DNA from 2 places in the Amycolatopsis orientalis genome. Region 2 is predicted to be linked to the other one. Evidence: predicted binding sites of a transcription regulator. Region 2 holds the regulator's gene; the other holds the start of a gene.
The links. The regulator HspR, encoded in region 2, represses chaperone genes until heat shock. The targets are predictions, from matches to a motif close to ANNTTGAGTNNNNNNNACTCAANNT.

Region 1: a site for HspR is predicted at 7,896-7,920, ahead of lon (endopeptidase La). Genes of this name have one in related genera too.

What each region holds. Positions count from the first base shown of each region.
Region 1 is NZ_CP016174.1:8,724,560-8,735,707, reverse strand. It holds gene SD37_RS38180 (TetR/AcrR family transcriptional regulator) at 1-86, opposite strand, end outside; gene SD37_RS43325 (hypothetical protein) at 183-326, shown strand; gene SD37_RS38175 (VOC family protein) at 373-753, shown strand; gene SD37_RS38170 (VOC family protein) at 815-1,204, opposite strand; gene SD37_RS38165 (ArsR/SmtB family transcription factor) at 1,201-1,497, opposite strand; gene SD37_RS38160 (response regulator) at 1,541-2,185, opposite strand; gene SD37_RS38155 (sensor histidine kinase) at 2,176-3,327, opposite strand; gene SD37_RS38150 (DedA family protein) at 3,463-4,113, shown strand; gene SD37_RS38145 (alkaline phosphatase PhoX) at 4,176-5,336, opposite strand; gene lon (endopeptidase La) at 5,477-7,879, opposite strand; gene SD37_RS38135 (SAM-dependent methyltransferase) at 8,206-9,057, opposite strand; gene SD37_RS38130 (GNAT family N-acetyltransferase) at 9,094-10,032, opposite strand; gene SD37_RS38125 (putative bifunctional diguanylate cyclase/phosphodiesterase) at 10,313-11,148, shown strand, end outside.
Region 2 is NZ_CP016174.1:230,707-241,854, reverse strand. It holds gene SD37_RS42440 (hypothetical protein) at 73-447, opposite strand; gene SD37_RS01145 (FAD-binding oxidoreductase) at 434-1,534, shown strand; gene SD37_RS01140 (lytic polysaccharide monooxygenase) at 1,694-2,443, shown strand; gene SD37_RS01135 (DUF305 domain-containing protein) at 2,440-3,045, shown strand; gene SD37_RS01130 (heat shock protein transcriptional repressor HspR) at 3,127-3,558, opposite strand; gene dnaJ (molecular chaperone DnaJ) at 3,564-4,736, opposite strand; gene grpE (nucleotide exchange factor GrpE) at 4,770-5,540, opposite strand; gene dnaK (molecular chaperone DnaK) at 5,537-7,411, opposite strand; gene SD37_RS01110 (alpha/beta hydrolase) at 7,577-8,983, opposite strand; gene SD37_RS01105 (DUF4097 family beta strand repeat-containing protein) at 8,980-9,651, opposite strand; gene SD37_RS01100 (DUF4097 family beta strand repeat-containing protein) at 9,680-10,447, opposite strand; gene SD37_RS01095 (YbhB/YbcL family Raf kinase inhibitor-like protein) at 10,609-11,148, shown strand.

The sequences.
Region 1 (11,148 bases), 1.0 Mb from region 2:
ATGAAGAGGGCCGTCGCGTGGTCGGAGATCAGCTGCCGCGTCTCCTGCTTCTTGAGCTCCCGTAGGCCCACATCCGCACTGGTCATGAGCGAACTTTACCACCGACGCAAAAATATCCTTGACTTACGATAGTCCGGATGTAAACTTACGTCCGTACTACCGACTGAGAGAGAAGAGGCTCCTTGACTGCTCGAATCCCCCAAGGCAATGACGGCACCAACCGCGCCCAGGCCCGGCGGAACGACCGCCGTCATCAGCAGCCGTTCCCCGGCCGCTTGATGCCCGTGCGCCGCTCGATCGGCGTTCCGCGCCGCCGGTCGTACTGACCGATCAGCTCCTCTCGAAACCACTGCCGAACGAAGGGATTCGCCCATGAACGTCCTTGCTTCCACCGTCTCGCTGACCGTCGGCGACGTCGCCGCCTCCAGCCGCTTCTTCACCGAGCACTTCGGTTTCACCGAACAGATGGCCGCGGAGGGGTTCGTCTCCCTCGGGCACGAAACCGCGAAACTGTCCATCGTGCTGCTCCAGGCGGGGATCGAGGTCCTGCCGGAGAACCTGCGGCAGCAGCGCGCGTCCGGCGTGATCGTGGCCTTCACGGTCGAGAACCTCGAAGCCGAGGAGAAGCGCCTGCGCGACGAGGGGGTCGAGATCACCTTGCCGCTGCGGGAAGAACCGTGGGGTGAACGCCTCTTCATGGTCACCGATCCGAACGGGGTCTGCGTGGAACTCGTGGAATGGGTTCAGCAGTAAGGAAACATCGAAACGGGGTTTGGTCCACAGTGGACAAAACCCCGTTTTTCGTGCCGTTCGCCTACTTCATCGCGGCGAGCTGGATCAGGTTGCCGCAGGTGTCGTCGAAGACGGCGGTGACGACGGGGCCCATGTCGACGGCGTCTTGGGTGAACTCGACGCCCAGTCCCTTGAGTCGCTCGACCTCGGCGTACACGTCGTCGACGGCGAACTGCGTGAACGGGATGCCGTCGCTGACCAGCGCCTTCTTGAACGGGCCGGCCGCCGGGTGGCCGTCCGGCTCCAGGAGCAGTTCGACGCCGTCCGGATCGGCGGGGGAGACCACGGTGAGCCACCGGGCGTCGCCGGTGGGCACGTCGTTCTTCTTGCGGAACCCCAGTTTCTCGGTGTAGAAGGCGAGCGCCTTGGCCTGGTCGTCGACGAAGACGCTGGTGAGGTTGACGCGGATCATGGGTTCGGTTCCTCTCGGTCGAGGGGCCACCGCTCGGCGATCGAACGCAGCGGGCTCGTGTCGATGTGGTGGAACTTGTAGCGGCCCTGCCGCCGGGTGCGCACCAGGCCCGCTTGTTCGAGCATCGCGAGGTGCTGCGAAATGGCCTGGCGCGAGGAGGCCAGCCCGTGCTTCATGGTCAGCCGTCCGCAGATCTCGAACAGCGTCTGACCGTCCTTTTCGGTCAGTTCGTCCAGGATGACGCGTCGTGTCGCGTCGCCGAGGGCCTTGAACAGGTCGGGGTCGGCGTCCACGGATCAGTTATAGGCAAGCCGTCACTTGCCTGTCAAGTCGGGGTCAGGAGCCCAGATAACGCAGGATCGCCAGGACACGGCGGCTGTAGCCGGCGGTGTTGGCCAGGCCGAGCTTGTCGAAGATCGCGTTCACGTGCTTCTCGACGGCGCTCTGCGACACGTACAGCGATTCGGCGATCCCGGCGTTCGTGTGGCCCTGCGCCATTTTCTCCAGCACTTCCCGCTCGCGAGCGGTCAGCTTCGCGAGCGGATCGGTGTGCGTGGTCCGCGCGAGCAGCCGTCGCACCACCTCCGGATCGAACGCCGCCCCGCCCGCGGCGACCCGGTCGAGCGCGTCCAGGAATTCGCCCACCTGGGCGACCCTGTCCTTCAGCAGATAGCCCACGCGTTCACCGTCGCCGGTGATCAGCTCGGCGGCGTAGCGTTTCTCGACATACTGCGACAGCACCAGGACGCCGATCTCCGGCCAGCGGTTCCGGATTTCGAGTGCCGCGCGCAGGCCCTCGTCGGTGTGGGTCGGCGGCATGCGGACGTCGGTGACGACCACGTCGGGCCGGTACGCGGCGGTCGTCGAGACGAGCGCCTCGCCGTCGCCGACCGACGCCACGACGTCATGCCCCTCCTCGATCAACAGCCGGACCAGGCCTTCCCGCAGCAAGATCGAGTCCTCGGCCAGGATCACGCGCACGGCAGCACCGCCGTCACGACGGTCGGCCCGCCGGGCGGACTGTCCACGGTGAACTCTCCGTCCGCCGCCGCGACCCGCCGCGCGAGGCCGGAGAGGCCGCCGCCGGACTCCCTCGCCCCGCCGGTGCCGTCATCGGTGATCCGCACCCGCACGCTGTCCCCGTCCCGCTCGGCCTCGATGTCGATCCGCGTCGCCGCGGCGTGCTTGATCGTATTGGTGACCGCTTCGGAGGCGACGAAGTAGACGACGGTCTCGATGGCCGCCGCCGGCCGTTCCGGCAGGTCGACCCGCAGGTGGACCGGCACGCCCGAGCGTTCCGCGAGTGCCTCCAGCGCGGGATGCAGCCCATCGGTGTCCAACGCGATCGGGTACACCCGCCACGAGACCTCGCGCAGATCGTTCAGAGCGCGCTGGGACTCCTCGTGCGCCTGCCGCAGCAGCTCCGACGCGTGGTCCGGATCGGCGGCGCGCCGGGCCCGGCCGAGCAGCATGCCGAGCGCCACGAGCCGCTGCTGGACGCCGTCGTGCAGGTCCCGCTCGATCCGGCGGCGTTCGTCGTTGACCGCTTCGACCACCTCGGCGCGGCTGGTGGCCAGCTCGGAAACCCGGCGGCGCAACTGTTCCTTCTTGCTGGGGCCGAGAAAGCGCCGGGCCAGCTTGCGATCCAAGGTGGCGATGCCGACGAGTCCTTGCACGGCAAGGAAGACGAGCAGCGCGCCGAACAGCGTGGTGGTGACGAAGTCGTACCAGTCCGCGGGCGCCCCGCCGCCGGGCGACTCGCCGTTGAGCAGCTGGTGGATCACGATCACGCCGGAGGCGGCGCCCAGCAGGGTCAGGATGAGGATCCCGGCGCCGAGCAGGCCCACGACACAGCGCGGGACGAGGTAGGCCATCGCACGGCGTCCGGTGTGGTCCGTCGCGTTCTCGGCGCCGAAGTACTTCTCCAGCCGCCGTCGCTCCACTTCGGACAGTGCGCGGGCACCCGCGAAGACGGGGCGGCGCAGTGCGGGGATCGCGAGCGCGATGCCGCCGAAGAGGACGTAGAAGAACTCGGCGAACGCTGTCGTGGCGCCGATCGCCAGGCCCAGCGTGCCGCGGAGCAGCTTGCGCAGATGGCGGCGCGTAGCGGCCGGAACAGGCATAACGCCAGGTTAGCGGGGTAGCCGAAGATCGGGATTGCGGTTTTCCGCAGTGATCTGTGCCGCTTCACCGCAGGGTGCGGAACCCGGGCAATTCGTACGTTCGTTGGCACCTGCAGACGACCATGAAAGGCCGCCATGAACCTCCTCCTCGCCGAAGCCGCCAACGAACCGATGAGCGGCCTCGCCGGCTGGGCAGTCTCACTGATGGACGCACTGGGTGGGCCGGGGGCGGCGATCATCGTCGGACTGGACAACCTTTTCCCGCCGATCCCCAGCGAACTGGTGCTGCCGCTCGCCGGGTTCTCCGCCAGCCAGGGCACGTTCAGCCTGGTGGAAGCCCTGGTGTGGACGACCTTCGGCTCGGTCGCCGGCGCGATCATCGTGTACTACCTCGGTCTGCTGCTCGGCCGTGACCGCACGCGCCGCTGGATGGCGAAGATCCCGCTGGTCAAGACGTCCGACTTCGACAAGACCGAGGCCTGGTTCCAGAAACACGGCGCCAAGGCGGTGTTCTTCGGCCGGATGGTGCCGATCTTCCGCAGCCTCATCTCCCTGCCCGCCGGGATCGAGCGGATGCCGTTCTGGCGCTTCCTGACCCTGACGACACTGGGCAGCCTGATCTGGAACACGGCGTTCGTGCTGGCCGGGTACGGGCTGGGGGAGAGCTGGCACCTCGTCGAGGAGTACGCCGGGTTCTTCCAGTACTTCGTGATCGCGGCCGTCGTGGTGGCGCTCGCGCTCTTCGTCGTCACGCGGCTTCGCGAGAAGTCGCGCACCGACGCCTGACGAACGCACGTGAAGGCCCCCTTCCCTCGGCTGAGCCGAGGGAAGGGGGCCTTCACGCGGGATCAGGAGCGGAAGGGACCGGTGACCTCGTAGGTGATCCCACCCGAGGAGGACCCGGAAGTCCCGCGCTGCGACGAGAAGTACAGCCGGTCGCCCGCCGGGGTGAACGCGGGACCGCAGATCTCCGACGAGCTCTGGCCGGTGATCCGCAGGAACGGCGCCACGATGTCGTCCGGCGTGATGATGCAGATCTCCATGTTGCCGCCGTCCTCGGCGACGAACAGGTCGCCCGACGAGGTGCCGGTGACGTTGTCGACCCCGGTCAGCGGCGCCGAACCCGGGCTGACCAGCGAGTCGTCGTAGGCCAGTTCGTAGGTGCTGTTCGTCAGGTTGAGCTGCCAGACCCGGTTGTCGCCCTTGGTCGTGAACCAGGCGGTGTCGTTGGCGTAATGCAGCCCCTCGCCGCCGGTGAACCGCTTCGCACCGGACACCTGGTTGCGCGTGGCGGTGGGGGAGCCGTCGGGGTCGGGCACGTTCGCCCAGGTGAAGCTGCCGGACGTCGCCGTGCCGGCCTTCAGCACCTGGAGCGTCCCGGCGGAGAGGTCGCCCCAGGTCGTCGGGACGAACCGGTAGAAGCAGCCGTCCGTGACGTCCTCGGTCAGGTAGACGACCTTGCGCACCGGGTCGGCCGCGGCGGCTTCGTGCTTGAACCTCCCCATCGCGGGCCGCTGGACCGCGGCCGTGGCAGGCCCGCCCGGCTGGCATTCGTAGACGAAGCCGAGGTCGATCTCCTCACAGGAAAGCCAAGTGTTCCAAGGGGTTTTGCCGCCTGCGCAGTTCTGGCGCGTATTCGCCAGGATGCGGTGGGCGCCGGTGATGTTCCCGCTCGCGTCGAATTTGACCGCGCTGGCACCGCCGCCGGGGGTGATCTCCGAGTTCGACACGTAGATCCAGCCGCTGCCGTCGGCGAACACCGCGCCGCCGTCGGGCGCGCTGTGCCAGGTGTAGCCGGTGCTCGCGACCTGACGGCCGGAGCGCGCGATGACGCGGCTGGTGAATCCCGCGGGCAGCTGGATCCCGTTCGCGTCGGCCGCCTGGAGCGCGCCGTACGGGCTGGGTCCGTTCTGCGCGGGCGCCGCCAGTGCCGCCCCCGAAAGCCTGTTGCCGAACGCCGTGACACCGGCGCCGATCACGGCCGCGCGCAGGAAATTCCGTCGCTTCACTCGTGCCTCCAAGAAACCGCTGATGTGGTGGTGCGGGAAGGAGCGGATCGGAGGTTACGGGTGGAAGGGGGCCGGTAGGTGAATTCCCGACATACTTCGGCGGCGGACCGCGAGCCGGTCCGCCGCCGGAGCAAGATGCGTTACGCCGCCTGGGCGACCGGGGTGGACGCCGGGGTCAGCGCGAGGTCCAGCACGTCGCGGACGTTCGCCACGGCGTGGACGTCCAGCTGTGCCAGCACTTCGGCCGGGACGTCGTCGAGATCCGGCTCGTTGCGCTGCGGGATGATCACCGTCTTCATCCCGGCCCGGTGCGCGGCCAGCAGCTTCTGCTTGACCCCGCCGATGGGCAGCACGCGCCCGGTCAGCGACACCTCACCGGTCATCGCGACGTCCGATTTCACGACCCGGCCCGAAAGCAGGGACGCCAGCGCGGTCGTCATCGTGATCCCCGCGCTCGGCCCGTCCTTGGGCACCGCGCCCGCCGGGACGTGCACGTGGATGCCGCGTTCCTTCAGGTCGCCGACCGGCAGTTCCAGTTCGGCGCCGTGCGAGCGCAGGTACGACAGCGCGATCTGCACCGACTCCTTCATCACCTCGCCCAGCTGGCCGGTCAGCTGCAGCCCGGTCGCGCCGGACTCCGGATCCGCCAGCGACGCCTCGATGTAGAGGACGTCACCACCGGCGCCGGTCACCGCCAGCCCGGTCGCCACTCCCGGGGTCGACGTCCGCTGGGTCGACGCGGGCAGCGACGACTCCGGCAGGTGCCTCGGGCGGCCGAGGTAGGTCTCGAGCCCGTCGGCGTCGATGGTCAGCGGCAGCTCGACCTCGTCCAGCGCGACCTTGGTCGCCACCTTCCGCAGCACCTTCGCGATGGTCCGGTTCGCGTTGCGCACCCCGGCTTCCCGCGTGTACTCGGCGGCGATGCGGCTGAAGGCGTCGTCGGTCAGCTTGACGTCTTCCTTGCCGAGACCGGCGCGGTCCAGCTCGCGGGGGAGCAGGTGGTCGCGGGCGATGGTGACCTTCTCGTGCTCGGTGTAGCCGTCGAGGGTGACCAGCTCCATCCGGTCCAGCAGCGGGCCGGGGATGGTTTCGAGCGCGTTCGCCGTCGCGAGGAACACGACGTCGGAGAGGTCGAGTTCGACCTCCAGGTAGTGGTCGCGGAACGTGTGGTTCTGCTCCGGGTCCAGCACCTCCAGCAGGGCGGCCGTCGGGTCGCCGCGGTAGTCGGCGCCGACCTTGTCGATCTCGTCGAGCAGCACGACCGGGTTCATCGAGCCCGCTTCCTTGATGGCGCGGACGATCCGGCCGGGCAGCGCGCCGACGTAGGTGCGGCGGTGCCCGCGGATCTCGGCCTCGTCCCGGATGCCGCCGAGCGCGACGCGGACGAACTTGCGGCCCATCGCCTTCGCCACGGACTCGCCGAGCGAGGTCTTGCCGACCCCGGGAGGACCGGCGAGCGCGAGCACCGCACCCGAACGGCGGCCGCCGACCGGGCCGAGACCGGACTCCGCTCGGCGCTTGCGCACGGCCAGGTACTCGATGATGCGTTCCTTCACGTCGTCGAGACCAGCGTGGTCGGCGTCGAGGATTTCCCGCGCGGCGGCGATGTCGTGGACGTCGGTGGTGCGCTCGTTCCACGGCAGTTCGAGGACGGTGTCCAGCCAGGTGCGGATCCAGCCGCCCTCGGGGGACTGGTCCGACGTCCGCTCCAATTTGTCCACTTCGGACAGTGCGGCTTTCTTGACGGCGTCCGGCAGTTCGGCGGCCTCGACCCTGGCGCGGTAGTCGTCGTCGTTCGCGGTGCCGTCGAGTTCGCCCAGCTCCTTGCGGATCGCTTCGAGCTGGCGGCGCAGCAGGAACTCCTTCTGCTGCTTCTCCATGCCCTCCTGGACGTCCTTGCGGATGGTGTCGGTGACCTCGAGTTCCGCCAGCTGCTCGCGGCTCCATTCGAGCGCTTTTTCGAGCCTGGTCGAAACGTCGAGCGTGGAGAGCAGTTCGAGCTTCTGCTCGGTGCTCAGGTACGACGAGTTGCCCGCGAGGTCGGCGAGCGCGGACGGATCCTCGACCTCCTGCACGGCGTCGATCATCTGCCAGCCGCCGCGCTGCTGGAGGATCGCGATGACGACGCTCTTGTACTCGGACGCGAGCTTCGCGGAGTTGTCGTCGGTGGTCTCGGCGGCGACCTCGGCGTGGACCCAGCGCGCGGCGCCGGGGCCGTCGGCGATGCGGCCGACGACGGCGCGGCGGGTGCCGCGCAGCAGCACGGCGGTCTTGCCGCCGGGGACGCGGCCGATGCGCTCGACGGTCGCGATGGTGCCGAGTTCGGCGTACTCGCCGTGGACGCGGGGGACGATCAGCACCTCGGCCTTGGCCGTGGCGCTGGAGCGGATCCCCGGGAAGGACGCCTGGGCAGGCGTGTTGGCCTGGGCGGACTCCACCGCGGCCCGCGTCTCCGTGTCGGCGAGGTCGAGCGGGACGATCATGCCCGGCAGCACGACGTCGTCATCGAGCGGGAGGACGGGCAGGAGGCGGTTGTCGGTCATCTGTGCACTCCTCGGTTAGTTGAGTCTGCCTAGCTCAACTCTCCGGTCGACCCGTTTGTTTCCTTTCCGCGTTCGCCGTCAGCGATCATCCACCCCTCCTACCTCTGCTCCCCAACGCGGCGCAGTTAGCCCGCTAAAGGCGACGTGACGGGGGCAGAGATCGGAGGGCTACGGAGCCACCGGGCGCATCCTGTGGGTGCCCCCGGACACAGGGCGCCCCGAAAATGACCCCAGGGGCTGCCGGGTGCCCACTCCTCCGATGTCTGCGCCCCAACGCGGCACGGTTAGCCCGCTAAAGGCGACGCGACCAGGGCAGAGGTCGGACGTCAGGGGTGCGTGGCGACCCCGCACCAGGCGAACGGGCGGGCACCTTCCTCGTCCCGCCGGAGTTCGCGGACGGGCCGCCAGTCGGGCAGGTGCACGATGCCGGGTTCCAGCAGCGGCCAGTCCCCGAAGAGGGGCTCGATCTCTTCGCGGTCCCGCATCCACACGGGGTTGCTCGTCTTCCGGTACTGCTCGACCATCCACTGGAGCCCGTCGGCGTCCTCGCCGGTCTGGCCACCGAAGCTCATATGCGACAGCCCCAGCCAGCTCCCCGGCGCCAGCGCGTTCCGGTAGGTCGCGACCAGCGCGGGCGGATCGTCGTGCGGTCCGGCGAAATGCAGCACCGCCATCAGCATCAGGCACATCGGCTGGTCGAAATCGATCAGCCGCCGCGTCTCCGGATGCCCGAGGACGTCCTTCGGCCGCCGCATGTCCGCCTGGATGATCCCGGCCCAGTCGGTCGCCTCGTGCCGTTCGAGGATCAGTTCCGCGTGCGCCACCGCCACCGGCTCGTAGTCGACGTACACGACCTTCGCCGTATCGCCCGGCTCCAGTTCCTCCTGGACGATCTCGTGCACGTTCCCGGCCGTCGGGACACCGGAGCCCAGATCGATGAACTGCCGGATCCCCGCCGCCAGCGCCGCACGCACGACGCGGTTCATGAACTCACGGTTGTGCCGCGCCCCCGGTTTGACCCATCGCCACTGTCGTTCCAGCTTGCGGGCGAACTCGCGATCGACAGCCCAGTTGTGGGTCCCGCCGAGATACCAGTCGTAGATCCTCGCCGCGGACGGCTTTTCGGTGTCGACCCCGGTCGGCGCCACCGGTGCCGTGTCATCGTCGCTGGTCACCATGAACCCCCTGATCCTCGAAAGATCAGCGTATCGGGATCAGTACACCGCCGGCCGCCGCTGCCAGTAGGTCCAGAGCGGCCGGTAACCCTGCGCGTACCAGAACGGCGTCGAGCGCGGATTGGCCAGCGCGTGGTGCAGCAGCACGGCTTCCGTCCCGCATTCGTCGAAGACCTGGTGCGCGTGCGCGGCGAGCGCGGACCCGACTCCGCTCGATCGCGCCTGCTCGGCCACCGCCAGCGACGACAGATAGCCGACCCGGTCGGCCGCGACCCGGTCGCCGATCCACGAGGTCTCGTCGGGGAACTGCACCCGGACCATCCCGAGCGGACGCCCGTACAGCTCCGCGATCCACAACGTCGGGTTTTCCCGGCCCAGCTGTTTCGACAGATCCGCGGTGATCGCTTCCTTCGCGCCTTCGCGCAAAGTGACAGATCCGAACTGCGCGTCATATCGCTGCAATTCCAGCTCGAGCCCGACGGCGGTTTCGAGATCATCCGCTTCGGCGGGCCGGATGTGCACTCCGGGCGTCGCGGGCGGCCCCGTCACGGCCAGCCGGTCGGCCGGGCGGACCGCGATCACCAGCACCGGCGCGAATCCGCGGCGCAGCAATTCGGCCGAGCCCGGCGAATCGCGGCTGGGCCGTACCACGGTCGCCGCCGTCTCGACATCCCCAGGTGGGGCGACCGCCTTCAGATGTTCATCCCATCGGGTGAGTAATGCGTCGAGGGCCGCTTCCGGGCGAGGTCCGGTGAGCCGGGCCTCGAGGCGATGTTCGACGAGGGCCCGCCACGGAGAGTCAACAGAATCGGGGCCCGCTTCGGTGCGTACCGACAATCCGGCGGCGGCCGAGTCGCCGGCTGTAGCGGAGAGTGACACGGAACCCTCGACAGGCTCCAGTGCAGGCATTTCCGGGAGCAGAGCGTCCACAGTGGCGAGCCGCTCGGCGTGCCCGGCAGCGATCGCGTGGCTATTCATAGGGCTATTCAAGCCCCTACTGACGGGTCCGCGGGGAACTTCACGAGATTGGCCGCGCCGTGGCCCCAGGTGACTTCCGGTAGTCGGAAGGAACGCGAATAACGCTCCCATTTCACCCCTTGGTCCACGCAGGTCAGCGCGACGCGCCCATTGTTAACCCTGGGGTGATCTCATACTGTCTCGAATGGGACTTGGGTACGCCCTCCGGGGTACTGTATTGCCCTCGTCCCCGAGGTCGCGGTAGGACAAGACCGGTTGGGCAGCCGGGAAGGAAGGTCGGATGCCGGACACGAACGGCAGGCCCGGGAGCGCCGCACAGGCGGCACCGGGCAAGGGAGGGGCCGTTACGGAGGCTCGTACCGACGAGCGACGATTCCGCGTCTACACCTTCGCAGTACTCACCATGGGCATCGCCGCCGCGGCCGCGGTCAGCCTCTGGCTGGACTTCGAGGCCTCCGACGATCTGCTGTGGATCGGGCCCATCCTCGCGCTCGCCTTCCTGCTCGCCGAACAACTCGGGATCAACGTCGACGTCCGCAGCGGTATCTCGTGGACGATCTCGTTCACCGAGATCCCGCTGGTCATCGGTTTCTTCGTCGCCCCCTTCGAAGTCGTCCTCGCCGCGCATCTCGCGGCGGGCATCGGAACCTTGCTGGCCCGCAAGGTCGCTGGCCGCGTCCTCTACAACGCCGGCGCCTTCCTCCTGGAGATCACCGGCGCGTTCGCCGTGGCAGGACTGGTGAAACAGGCCTCCGGCGCGCACAGCATGACGTGGATCGCCGCGCTGGCAGGCACTTTGACCGCGCCGCTGGTCAGCACGCTGCTCGCGCTCGCCGCCGTCCGTGTACTGCGCCGCCGCATGCGCGTCAGCACCGCGATCCGGCTGACCGGCCGCATCCTCGTCGTCGGCTTCGTCAACGCTTCGGTCGGTCTTTCCGGTTATTTGGTCATTTCCGGTACCCCGAAGGCCTGGCCGCTCGTGCTGGCCGTCTTCCTCGGACTCACCGCGTTGTACTGGGCGTACTCCGATCTCCTCCGCGAACAGCGCGACATGGAAGCGCTATCCGACGTGAGCCTGATGGTCGCGCGTTCCGGTCAGCAGGCCGCCGCGCGGCC
Region 2 (11,148 bases):
TAGAGATCAGCGGACAGCCGCGTATCGTTACGCTACTCGGTAATCACGGAGAAGCACCACCCGATCGGCGGATCACGTTTTCGTGTCGGCCTGGCGAAAAGCACTGGTGGACAATGAAATCCGCGTCGCATGATCACCTTTACCGTGCGACAGACGAGGTTTACGGCGCGTATACCGTTTGCTCCGTTCGAGCGGGAAACAACGATTCTTGGATCCTTTTACGACGGTCGGGCATACAGTCGAGAACCTTCGGGGGAACACGAGCACGATGACATCGGGTCTGGAGAATATGCCCGATCCAACTGGAGAAAATCGTTCACCCATGACTGCCGAAACAGTGAAGTACGAACAATCACCGGGTTCGTCGAGATCTTCGCCGCCGGTTCCCGTCCCGCCCTTGATCGAAGCACCCGCGGCGGACAAGACGGTCCAGATGGCCAAACTCATCCGGGAGAGTTTCGCCGCCGTCGAAGCCAAAGCCGAGGAGCTTTCCCAGTACTTCTACGGGGTGCTCTTCTCGGTTTCGCCGGATGCCAGGGCATTGTTCCCGATCAACATGGCCACCCAGAGAAACCGATTGCTGCGCGCCCTCGTCTACGTCGTACAGATGGTCGACCGGCCCGATGAACTGACCACATTCCTCGGCCAGCTCGGCCGGGATCACCGGAAGTTCGACGTCCTCGGCCGCCATTACGACGCCGTCGGCGTCGCACTGATCGCCGCGCTGAAACGGTTCTTGAAGGACGACTGGACGCCCGAGGTCGAAGACGCCTGGGTCACCGCGTACGGCGTCATTTCCAAGAGCATGCGTGAGGCCGCGGGCAAGGAGATCGGGCCGGCGTGGTGGAAGGCGACGGTGATCGAACACCGCCGGGTCTCCCGCGACGTCGCCGTCATCAGGGTGCGCACCGATCAGCCGCTCCCGTACCGGGCCGGTGGCTACGTCAGCGTCGAGGTCCCGCAGCGGCCCCGGATGTGGCGGTACTTCTCGCCCGCGAACGCGCCGCACGACGACGGGACGATCGAGTTCCACGTGCACGCCGTGCGCGGCGGCTGGGTCTCGCGCGCGATCGTCCACCACACCCGGGTCGGCGACGTCTGGCGCCTCGGCCCGTCGCTCGGCGCGCTTTCGGTCCTCCACACGGAAAGCCGTCCCCTGCTGATGATCGGCGGCGGTACCGGGGTCGCCCCGCTGCTCGCGCTGATCGACGACATGTCGCGCTGGCGGCACAACCCGCCGGTGCACCTGTTCTTCGGCGGCCGGAAGCCGGAAGACCTGTACGCCCTCGACGACCTCCGCGGGCTGACCGTCACCTGCCCTTGGCTCACGGTGACCCCGGTGACCGAGGAAGGGACCATCGCCGGAGGCGACCGCGGCACGCTGGCCATGGCGGTCACGCAGCGCGGCGACTGGAAGGAGCGCGACGTCTACGTCGCCGGGTCGCCGTCGATGATCCGCGCGACGATCGCGAAACTGCTCGCCGGCGGGACGGACCTGGCGCGCATCAAGTACGACCCCTTCACCCTGGACTGAGCCGGCGAACCGTTCGTATTAGGCCGATCGGCTGTTCCACCTGGGCTCAACGCACCAGTAGGCCGGTGAATCATTGACCGCTGGTCACCGACGGATTTATGGTCTAGACCACATTGCTCCCCCTCACGGGAACACCGTCGTTCCATCCCAGGAGCCGGCATGACCGTCAAACGTAAGCTCATGGCAGCCGCCGCCGGTGCGGTTCTCGCCCCGATCGCCATCGTGGCCATCCCGCAGGTGGCCAGCGCGCACGGCTACGTGCTTTCGCCGCCCAGCCGTCAGGCGAACTGCGCTCAGGGCAAGGTGTCCGGATGCGGCAGCATCGTCTACGAACCGCAGAGCGTCGAAGGCCCCAAGGGGCTCCGCAGCTGCAACGGCGGACTTCCGCAGTTCGCGCAGCTCAACGACGAATCGAAGTCGTGGCCCGCCGCGTCGGTCGGCAACAGCGTGACCTTCAACTGGAAGTTCACCGCCTACCACCGGACCACGAACTACGAGTACTACATCGGCGGCACCAAGATCGCCGACATCAGCGGCAACAACTCCGCGCCGAAGGACCCGACGTCGCACACGGTGAACCTGAGTGGTTTCAGCGGCCGCCAGAAGGTGCTGGCCATCTGGAACATCGCGGATACGCCGATGGCCTTCTACAGCTGCATCGACCTGCAGATCGGCGGCGGCAACCCGCCCACCACCAGCAACCCGCCCACCACGTCGAATCCCCCGACCAGCACCACCACGCCCACCACCAGCACTCCGCCCGCGGGCGGCACCTGGGCGGCCGGGACGGCCTACGCGGTCGGCGACACGGTGACCTACGGCGGCGCGAGCTACCGCTGCCAGCTGGCGCATACCGCGATCCAGGGCTGGGAACCGCCGAACACCCCGGCGTTGTGGACGCGTCAGTGAAGCTCGCCCTCGTTCTCGTCGCCGGTCTCGTGGCCCTCGCGGGCTGCGGGACCGGTGATGGCTCACCCACCACCGCCGGTGCCCCGCTCTCCCCGGTCCCCCAATCGGCGGCGGGCGCCCCGGCGTCCGCGGAGTACAACGACGCCGACGTGATGTTCCTGCAGATGATGATCGCCCACAACAGTCAGGGCATCGAGATCGTCAAGCTGGTGCACACGAAACAGGGGCAGCTACAGCCGCTGAAGGACCTCTCCGCCGCCATCGAGGCGACGCAGCAGACCGAGAGCTCCGACATGCGGAACTGGCTGAAGTCCTGGGGTAAACCCGAGACGGGCTCGATGGATCCGCACGCGCATCACCACCACGGTGGCGACGGGCTCACGGACAAGGGTCTGCTCGAAGCGCTGTCCAAAAAGGACGGCAAGGAGTTCACCCTGGACTTCGTGGACATCCTCGTCGCGCACCAGCACAACGGCGTCGCGCTCGCGCGGACCGAGCTGAAGGACGGCAAGAACCCGGAATCGAAGGCGCTGGCTCAGCGGATCATGGACTCACGCACCGGTGAGGTCCAGCAGCTGCGGACCCTGGTCCCTGGCCAGTAGCCCCTCCCGTGGTGGTGTCATGAGGGGTCCCCATAGGACAAATTTCGTCCCATGGGGACCCCTTATGACACTCTCGCGAGGTCAGCGGAGGCGTGGTTTGGGCTTCCAGACCACCAGCGCGGTCTGCTGCCGCAGGGGCACGAGGTCCTTGCGGTAGGAGGCGTGCACGGCCGCGGCCGTCTGTTCGGCGGCGGTGTACGCGGCCGCGAGTTCCTCGGTCAGTTCGGCGATCCGGTCCCGCAGCGCGTCGACCTGGTTCTCCAGCTCGATGATCCGCTTGATGCCCGCGAGGTTGACACCGTCCTCTTGGGACAGTCGCTGCACTTCGCGCAGCAACGCGATGTCCCGCATGGAGTAGCGCCGTCCGCCACCGGAGGTCCGGCCCGGCGACACGAGACCCTGCCGGTCGTAGGACCGGAGGGTCTGCGCGTGCAGGCCGGAAAGCTGCGCCGCCACCGAGATGACGAACACCGGGGTGTCTTCGTCCGCACCGTGCGGCAGCCCGCCGAACATCCTGCTCACCTGCCTTCGAGAAGTTCGGTGATCTCCGGTCGCGGGTCGTGTTCGGCCATGGCGTCCGCGTAGGCCTCCAGGGCCTCACGGGCCTTGTCGTCCAATTTGGACGGAATGGCCGCCTGCAGGGTGACCAGCAGATCGCCCTGCGCGCCGTCCCGTTTCGCGATTCCCTTGCCGCGCACGCGAAGTACGCGACCACTCGCCGTGCCCTGCGGCACCTTCAGCGAAACCTTGCCTTCGAGGGTCGGCACGGTGATCGTGCCGCCGAGGGCCAGTTCCGTGAACGACACCGGCACGGTGATCGTCAGGTCGAGGTTCTGCCGCCCGAAGATCGGATGCGGTGCGACGTGCACGCGGACGTACAGATCGCCCGGCTGCGCGCCCCCGCGGCCCGGTTCACCCTGGCCGGCGAGCCGGATCCGCTGGTCGTCGGCGACGCCCGGCGGGATCCGCACGGTCAGCGTGCGGGTGCGGGTGCTGACGCCCTCGCCCGCGCATTCCGGGCAGGGCTCGTCGATGATCGAGCCGCGGCCGCGGCAGTCGCGGCACGGCTCGGAGAACGCGAACGCGCCCTGGCTCCGGCTGACCAGCCCGCTGCCCTGACAGGTCGAACACGTCCGCGGGGAAGTCCCCGGTTTCGCGCCGTTCCCGCCGCAGGTGGAACACGTCGCCGGGCTCGACAGCCGCAGCGGCAGGGTCGCGCCCTTGACCGCCTCGGTGAAGTCGATCCGGACGTCGGTCTCCACGTCCGTGCCGCGCTGCGGCCGGTTCGCCGTGGCACCGGCGGCGCCGCGACGGCCGAAGAGGCCGCCGAGGATGTCGCCGAGCCCGCCGAAGCCGCCCTGCTGCTGACCGGCCTGGCCGAAGATGTCGCCGACGTCGAAGCCGCCGGCGCCACCGCCGCCACCCGGGAAGCCGAAGCCGCCGGGACCGCCGGAGCCGAAGAGACGCCGGGCCTCGTCGTACTCCTTGCGCTTGGACGTATCGGAAAGCACGCCGTAGGCCTCGGAGACCGCCTTGAACTTCTTCTCCGCCTCCGCGTTGCCCGCGTTGGCGTCGGGGTGGTTCTCCTTGGCCAGCTTGCGATAGGCCTTCTTGATCTCGTCCGGGGTGGCATCGGAGGAGACGCCCAGCTCACGGTAGAAGTCCTTACCGATCCATTCTCGTGCACTCACCGAACGTCTCCTCCTTTCACGCCGTTTCGCCGATCAGCGGTTGTTCTCATCGAAAAGTTCGCCCTCGAGCGGCAGTTCGCCGCCGACGGGCGGGTCCACCGGGGTGGCCTGCGCCTCCGGTGCGGGGGCGGCCGCGGGGGCCGCACCCGGTTCGTGATCGGTGACCCCGACCAGCGCGGCACGGAGCACGCGCTCGCCGAAGCGGTAACCGCGGCGCATGACCGTGGTGACCGTCGGGCCCGCGACGTCCGGCGAGGTGCTGTGCTGGACGGCTTCGTGCACGCTCGGGTCGAAGGCTTCGCCCTCGGCGCCGAACGGCTCGAGTCCCGACCGCTGCAGGCTGGCGACCAGCTTCTCGCCGACCGCCTTGAAGGCACCCGTCAGATCGCCGTGCTGCTCCGCACGCTCGAGGTCGTCGAGCAGCGGGAGCAGGTCGCCGACGACCGACGCCTTCGCGCCGGCGACGACCTGCTCGCGGTCACGGTCGACCCGCTTGCGGTAGTTGGCGTACTCCGCCTGGAGCCGCTGAAGGTCCGCGGTGCGTTCCGCCAGCTCCTTCTCCAGACCGGTGGCCACCGATACCGAATCGTCCACAATGGAGTCCCCGAGGCCGGGGCCCGCGTGCGCCGCTTCGGGCGCCGCGGGCTCCTCGGTCGGAGCGGCGTGCTTCGGGCCGTCCTGGGGCTCGGACGCCGGGGCGGCCTGGCGGACCTCACCGGTCAGCGGATCGATCCGCCGACGGTCCCGCACGACCACCGGTTCGTCCGGGCCCCGGCCCTCGGTTTCGTCGTAGCGTTCGGTCACTTCTTGTCCTTCTCGTCCTCTTCGACGATCTCGGCGTCGACCACGTCGTCGGCCTTGGCCTGCGAACCGGCACCGGCACCGGCACCGGTGGCGCCTTCACCGGCGGCGGCACCGTCGGCGGCGTTCCCGGCCGCGTTGGCGTAGAGCGCGGTGCCGAGTTCCTGCGAAGCGGTGTTCAGCTTCTCGATGGACTCACGGATCTTCGCCGAGTCGGTGCCCTTGAGCGCCTCGTTGGCCTCGTCGATCGCGGTCTTCACCTTGCCCTTGAGCTCGTCGGGCAGCTTGTCCTCGTTGTCCTTGACGAACTTCTCGGTCTGGTAGACGAGCGTCTCGGCCTGGTTGCGGGTCTCCGCTTCCTCGCGACGCTTCTTGTCCTCCTCGGCGTGCGCCTCGGCGTCCTTGACCATGCGCTCGATGTCGTCCTTCGGCAGCGCGGAGCCACCGGTGATCGTCATCGACTGCTCCTTGTTCGTGCCGAGGTCCTTCGCGGTCACGTGCACGATGCCGTTGGCGTCGATGTCGAAGGTGACCTCGATCTGCGGCACGCCACGCGGGGCGGGCGGCAGGCCGGTCAGCTCGAACATGCCGAGCTTCTTGTTGTGCGCCGCGATCTCGCGCTCACCCTGGAACACCTGGATCTGCACCGACGGCTGGTTGTCGTCCGCGGTGGAGAAGATCTCCGAACGCTTGGTCGGGATCGTGGTGTTGCGCTCGATGAGCTTGGTGAACACGCCGCCCTTGGTCTCGATGCCCAGCGAAAGCGGGGTCACGTCGAGCAGCAGGACGTCCTTGACCTCACCCTTGAGCACACCGGCCTGCAGCGCCGCGCCGACCGCGACGACCTCGTCCGGGTTCACGCCCTTGTTCGGCTCGCGGCCGCCGGTCAGCTCCTTGACCAGTTCGGCGACGGCGGGCATCCGGGTGGAACCACCGACGAGCACGACGTGGTCGATGTCGCCGACGGCGATCCCGGCGTCCCGGATGACGTTGTTGAACGGCGCCTTGGTGCGGTCCAGCAGGTCCGAGGTGATCTTCTGGAACTCGGCGCGGGAGAGCTGCTCGTCGAGGAACAGCGGGTTCTTGTCCGCGTCCACGGTGATGTACGGCAGGTTGATGCTGGCGGAGTTCGAGCTGGACAGCTCGATCTTCGCCTTCTCCGCCGCCTCGCGGATGCGCTGGAGCGCCATCTTGTCCTTGGTCAGGTCGATGCCGCTGGACGACTTGAACTTGTCGACCAGCCAGGTGACGATGCGCTCGTCCCAGTCGTCACCACCGAGGTGGTTGTCACCGGAGGTCGCGCGGACCTCGACGACGCCCTCGCCGATCTCCAGCAGCGAGACGTCGAACGTACCGCCACCGAGGTCGAAGACCAGGATGGTCTGTTCCTTCTCGCCCTTGTCGAGGCCGTACGCCAGCGCCGCCGCGGTGGGCTCGTTGACGATGCGGAGCACGTTCAGGCCGGCGATCTGCCCGGCCTCCTTGGTGGCCTGCCGCTGCGCGTCCTCGAAGTAGGCCGGGACGGTGATGACCGCGTCGGTGATGGTCTCGCCCAGGTACGCCTCGGCGTCGCGCTTGAGCTTCATCAGCACCCGGGCGCTGATCTCCTGCGAGGTGTAGGCCTTGCCGTCGATCTCGGTCTTCCAGTCGGTACCGATGTGCCGCTTGACCGACCGGATGGTCCGGTCGACGTTCGTCACGGCCTGGTTCTTCGCCGGCTGACCTGTCAGCACTTCGCCGTTCTTGGCGAAGGCGACGATGGACGGGGTGGTGCGTGAACCTTCCGAGTTGGCGATGACCGTCGGCTCGCCGCCCTCAAGGACAGCGACGACCGAGTTGGTCGTGCCGAGGTCGATGCCGACCGCTCGCGCCATGGTGTGTTCCTCCTGCTATTCGTGACCTGCACGTTCACGCCCACCTTGAGTGGGCGCCACGCAAGTTCTATCGGGATGGTGCGGCTTCCGTCAAGCTGGACTTGAGCCGCCTGCACTCAACCTTGTACCCGGCTCAACGAGCGACCCGGGCGTCTTGTTCCCGGCCTACCGGCAGACCGTGCCCGGAGCCGGTGTGACCCCGCTCACCAGGTACTTCACCTCTTCGGTGCGCACGCAGCCCGAGTTGAGCAGCCCCGTGTGCCCGTATCCGGCGTCGACCAGCAACATCGAGTTCTCGATGTTCCGCGCGAGCCCCTTCGCCCACACCAGCGGCGTCGCCGGATCGTGTTCGCCGCCGACCACGAGGATCGGCGCCGCGCCCCGCACGTGCTGTGGCCGCGGCAGGTACGCGGAGGCCACCGGCCAGCCCGCGCAGCCGCTCGCCATGTCCCAGAACTCGGAGTAGCGCCAGCTGTGCGGCGCGAGGGCCTTCACCAGCCCCTGCATCGCCTTCATGTCGGCGTAGGAGGTGAAGGGCGAGCCGAAGTCGTGGCAGCCGATCGCGCGGTACGCGCCGTACGACGGGTCCAGCTGCGCGTAGGGCAGCAGCCCGTCCGCGTTCCCCGCCCTCGCGGCTTCGACCGCCTTCGCCAAGTCCGGCCAGAACATCGGCAGGATGATCGAGCCGTACAGGCCCGACGCCATCTCCTCGGCGGTCACGTTCCGCCCGAGTTGCTTCGACGGGACACCGCCGGGCGTCCGCATGAGGGCGTCGTAGGTCGCGATGACGTCCTTGCCGCGAAGCACGCACTCGTCCGAAGTCGTGCACCACTTCGCGAAGTCGTTGAGCGCGCCTTCGGTCGCGATGGCCTCGTCGAGGACCGCCTGCCGCGTCGGCCGGGAGTGGTCGACGGCCCCGTCGAGCACCATCGCCCGGATCCGCTTCGGATACTTCTCCGCGTAGGCGGCGCCGAGTTCGGAACCGTAGGAGACGCCGAGCCAGTTCACCTTCGGCTCGCCCAGCGCGATCCGGATCGACTCGATGTCGTCGGCGGCGCTCCAGGTGTCCACATGGGTCAAACCCGGTCCTGTCCTCTTGAGACACTCGGCACCGGAAACGCGGTTGTGCGCGATGAGCTTTTCGTAGTCGGCACGGCTCTTCGGGAACCGGCTGACCGCGGGGTCGTGCAGATCCGGACCACAGGTGATCGCGGGGGTGCTCGCCCCGACACCCCGTGGGTCGAAGCCGATGACGTCGAACCGCTGCCGGACCTCGGCCATTTCCGGCTTGTCCAGCGCGAACCCCTGACCGCCGTACTTGAGGACGGTGACCCCGGAGCCGCCCGGCCCGCCCGGGTTCGTCAGCAGGGAGCCGACGCGGCGCGCGGGATCGGTCGCGGGCAGTTTCGCCAGCGCGATCGAGAAGACGCCGCTCACCTGGAGCTTCGCGCATTCCAGCGTCGGCGCGTACTCGGTCGCGCAAGGTTTCCAGTCGATCCCGGGCGCGGCGGACGCGGGCATCGCGGAAAGCGGCAGCAGGGTCAGCGCCGTGAGCGCGGCGAGCGTCTTCATGCGGTCTTCACCGTGACCTTGCCGGTGCCCGCGGTCAGGTCCAGGACGTTCGGCGACGCCTGGTCCTGCCGTACGCCGCCGGTCTCGACGCCGCCGACCTCCGACTTCGCGCGGACCTGGTACGCGCCGTCCGGGACGGTGACGGTGATCTTGCCGACCTCGGCGTTCGCGGTGACCGCGCCGGGTTTGGCGAGCCCGACCTCGATGTCGCCGGTGCCGGTGCGCAGGTTCACCGGCCCGGAGGAACTCAGTACCTTGAGATCCCCGACGTCGCCGTGCAGATCGACCGACGCCGCGCGGGTGAGCGTGATCTTCCCGGTGCCGATCCCGCCGGAGATCGCCAGCTCACGCGGGACCACGACCTCGTAGTCCACGCCGCACTGGCTACAGCCGCCGAGTACCAGCGTGCCGTTCTCGACGCTGTACGTCTTGCCGGGATGACGTCCGGTGTAGGTGACCTGGCGGTGCAGCGAGACCGGTGCGCCGTCCTCGACCCGGAGCGTGACCCCGCCGACCGGGACGTCGACCCGGATCGCGGTGATCTGCTCGGTGACGGGTGTGCCGTCGCTCAGCGTCTCGCGGTTTTCGGTTGTGCAGCCGACGATCCCGAAGGCCGTCAGCGCGCCGAGTGCGAGCGCGCCGAGGACGCGCTTCTCCTTGTTCCCCATGAGAAAGTGTTTCCCCCGATAAAGTCCGTCAGGCCGCGTTGACCTTGACGCTTCCGCTGTCGGTGTTGAGATCGAGCTTGTGCGGAGCCGAACCGGACTGGTTCACGCCGATTTCGCGGTGGCCGCTGTCGGTGGTGCCGGTGACGTTGTAGTCGCCCGAGGGCACGGTGACCTCGATCGAACCGCTGTCGCTCCGGGCCGTGACGTCGGAGCCCTTGATCAGTTCGAGTTCGATGCGGCCGCTGTTGGCACGCGCTTCGACGTTGCCGCCGAGCCGTTCCCCCTTGATGGCCCCGGAACTCGCGTGGACATCGACGTCCTGCCCGATGTTCTTGAGTTCGACGCGACCGGAGCCGGCCTTGACCTTCACCGTGCCGGGGACGTCGCGGACCTCGACGCGCCCGGAATCGACCGTTATGTCCACAGTGGACATCCCGGCGATCTCCACCGCGCCCGAGTCGACCTTTCCGGTGACCGGGATGCCCGCCGGGACGACCACGTCGTAGTCGACCTCGCAGCTGGTGCCACAGCCGGCGAGGACCAGGACGTCGCCGTCCATGCGGTAAGCGTCACCGGGCTTGTTCCAGCGGTATGAAAACTCCTGGTGGACCTTCGCCGGACCGGAACCCGTGGTGATCTTCACGGCGCCCTCGTCATTCTCGACGCGGACACTCTTGATCGACTGGGTCAGCTCGGCGGTCGCCTCCGCGTCGGACGGCCACCACCAGCCGAGGCCGGTGAGGACACCGACGCCGATCAAGGCGATGCCTCCGATTGCGAGGAGTGGGCGCGCCATGGTCTTGAGTCCCTCCAGAGCAGGTTTTCGTGTGTCTCGACGCTAAGGCCCGCGCGCCGGGATGGACATAGGGGTAACCCCCGGATTCGTCCCTGATCCCGCACCGGGGTCCTCGGGGTCATAACCTGGCGGGGTCATCGGTTCCACGATCAGGAGGACGCATGCCGCAGGCACCCGATCCGTACGACTTCCTGCCCGATCTGCCTGCCTTCACCTTGAGCAGCAACGACATCGAGGAAGGCGGCTTCCTGCCGACGCCGCAGCTGTCCGGGATCTTCGGCGCGGGCGGCGAGGACCGCTCCCCGCAGCTGTCCTGGGAGGGCTTCCCCGCGGAGACCAAGAGTTTCGCCGTGACCTGCTACGACCCGGACGCCCCGACGGCGAGCGGGTTCTGGCACTGGGCGGTGTTCAACATCCCCGCCTCGGTGACAGCGCTCGCGGCGAACGCCGGCGACGAAGCCGGGTCCGGCCTGCCGAAGGGCGCCATCACCCTGAAGGGGGACGGCGGCGTGAAGCAGTTCCTCGGGGCCGCCCCGCCGCCCGGACACGGACCGCACCGGTACATCTTCGCGGTGCACGCCGTCGACGTCGAGAAGCTGGAAGTCGGCGAAGACGCTACGCCTGCCTTCCTGGGCTTCAACCTCTTCAGCCACGCGATCGCGCGGGCGACCCTTACGGCCCTGCACGAGAACAAGGGCTGA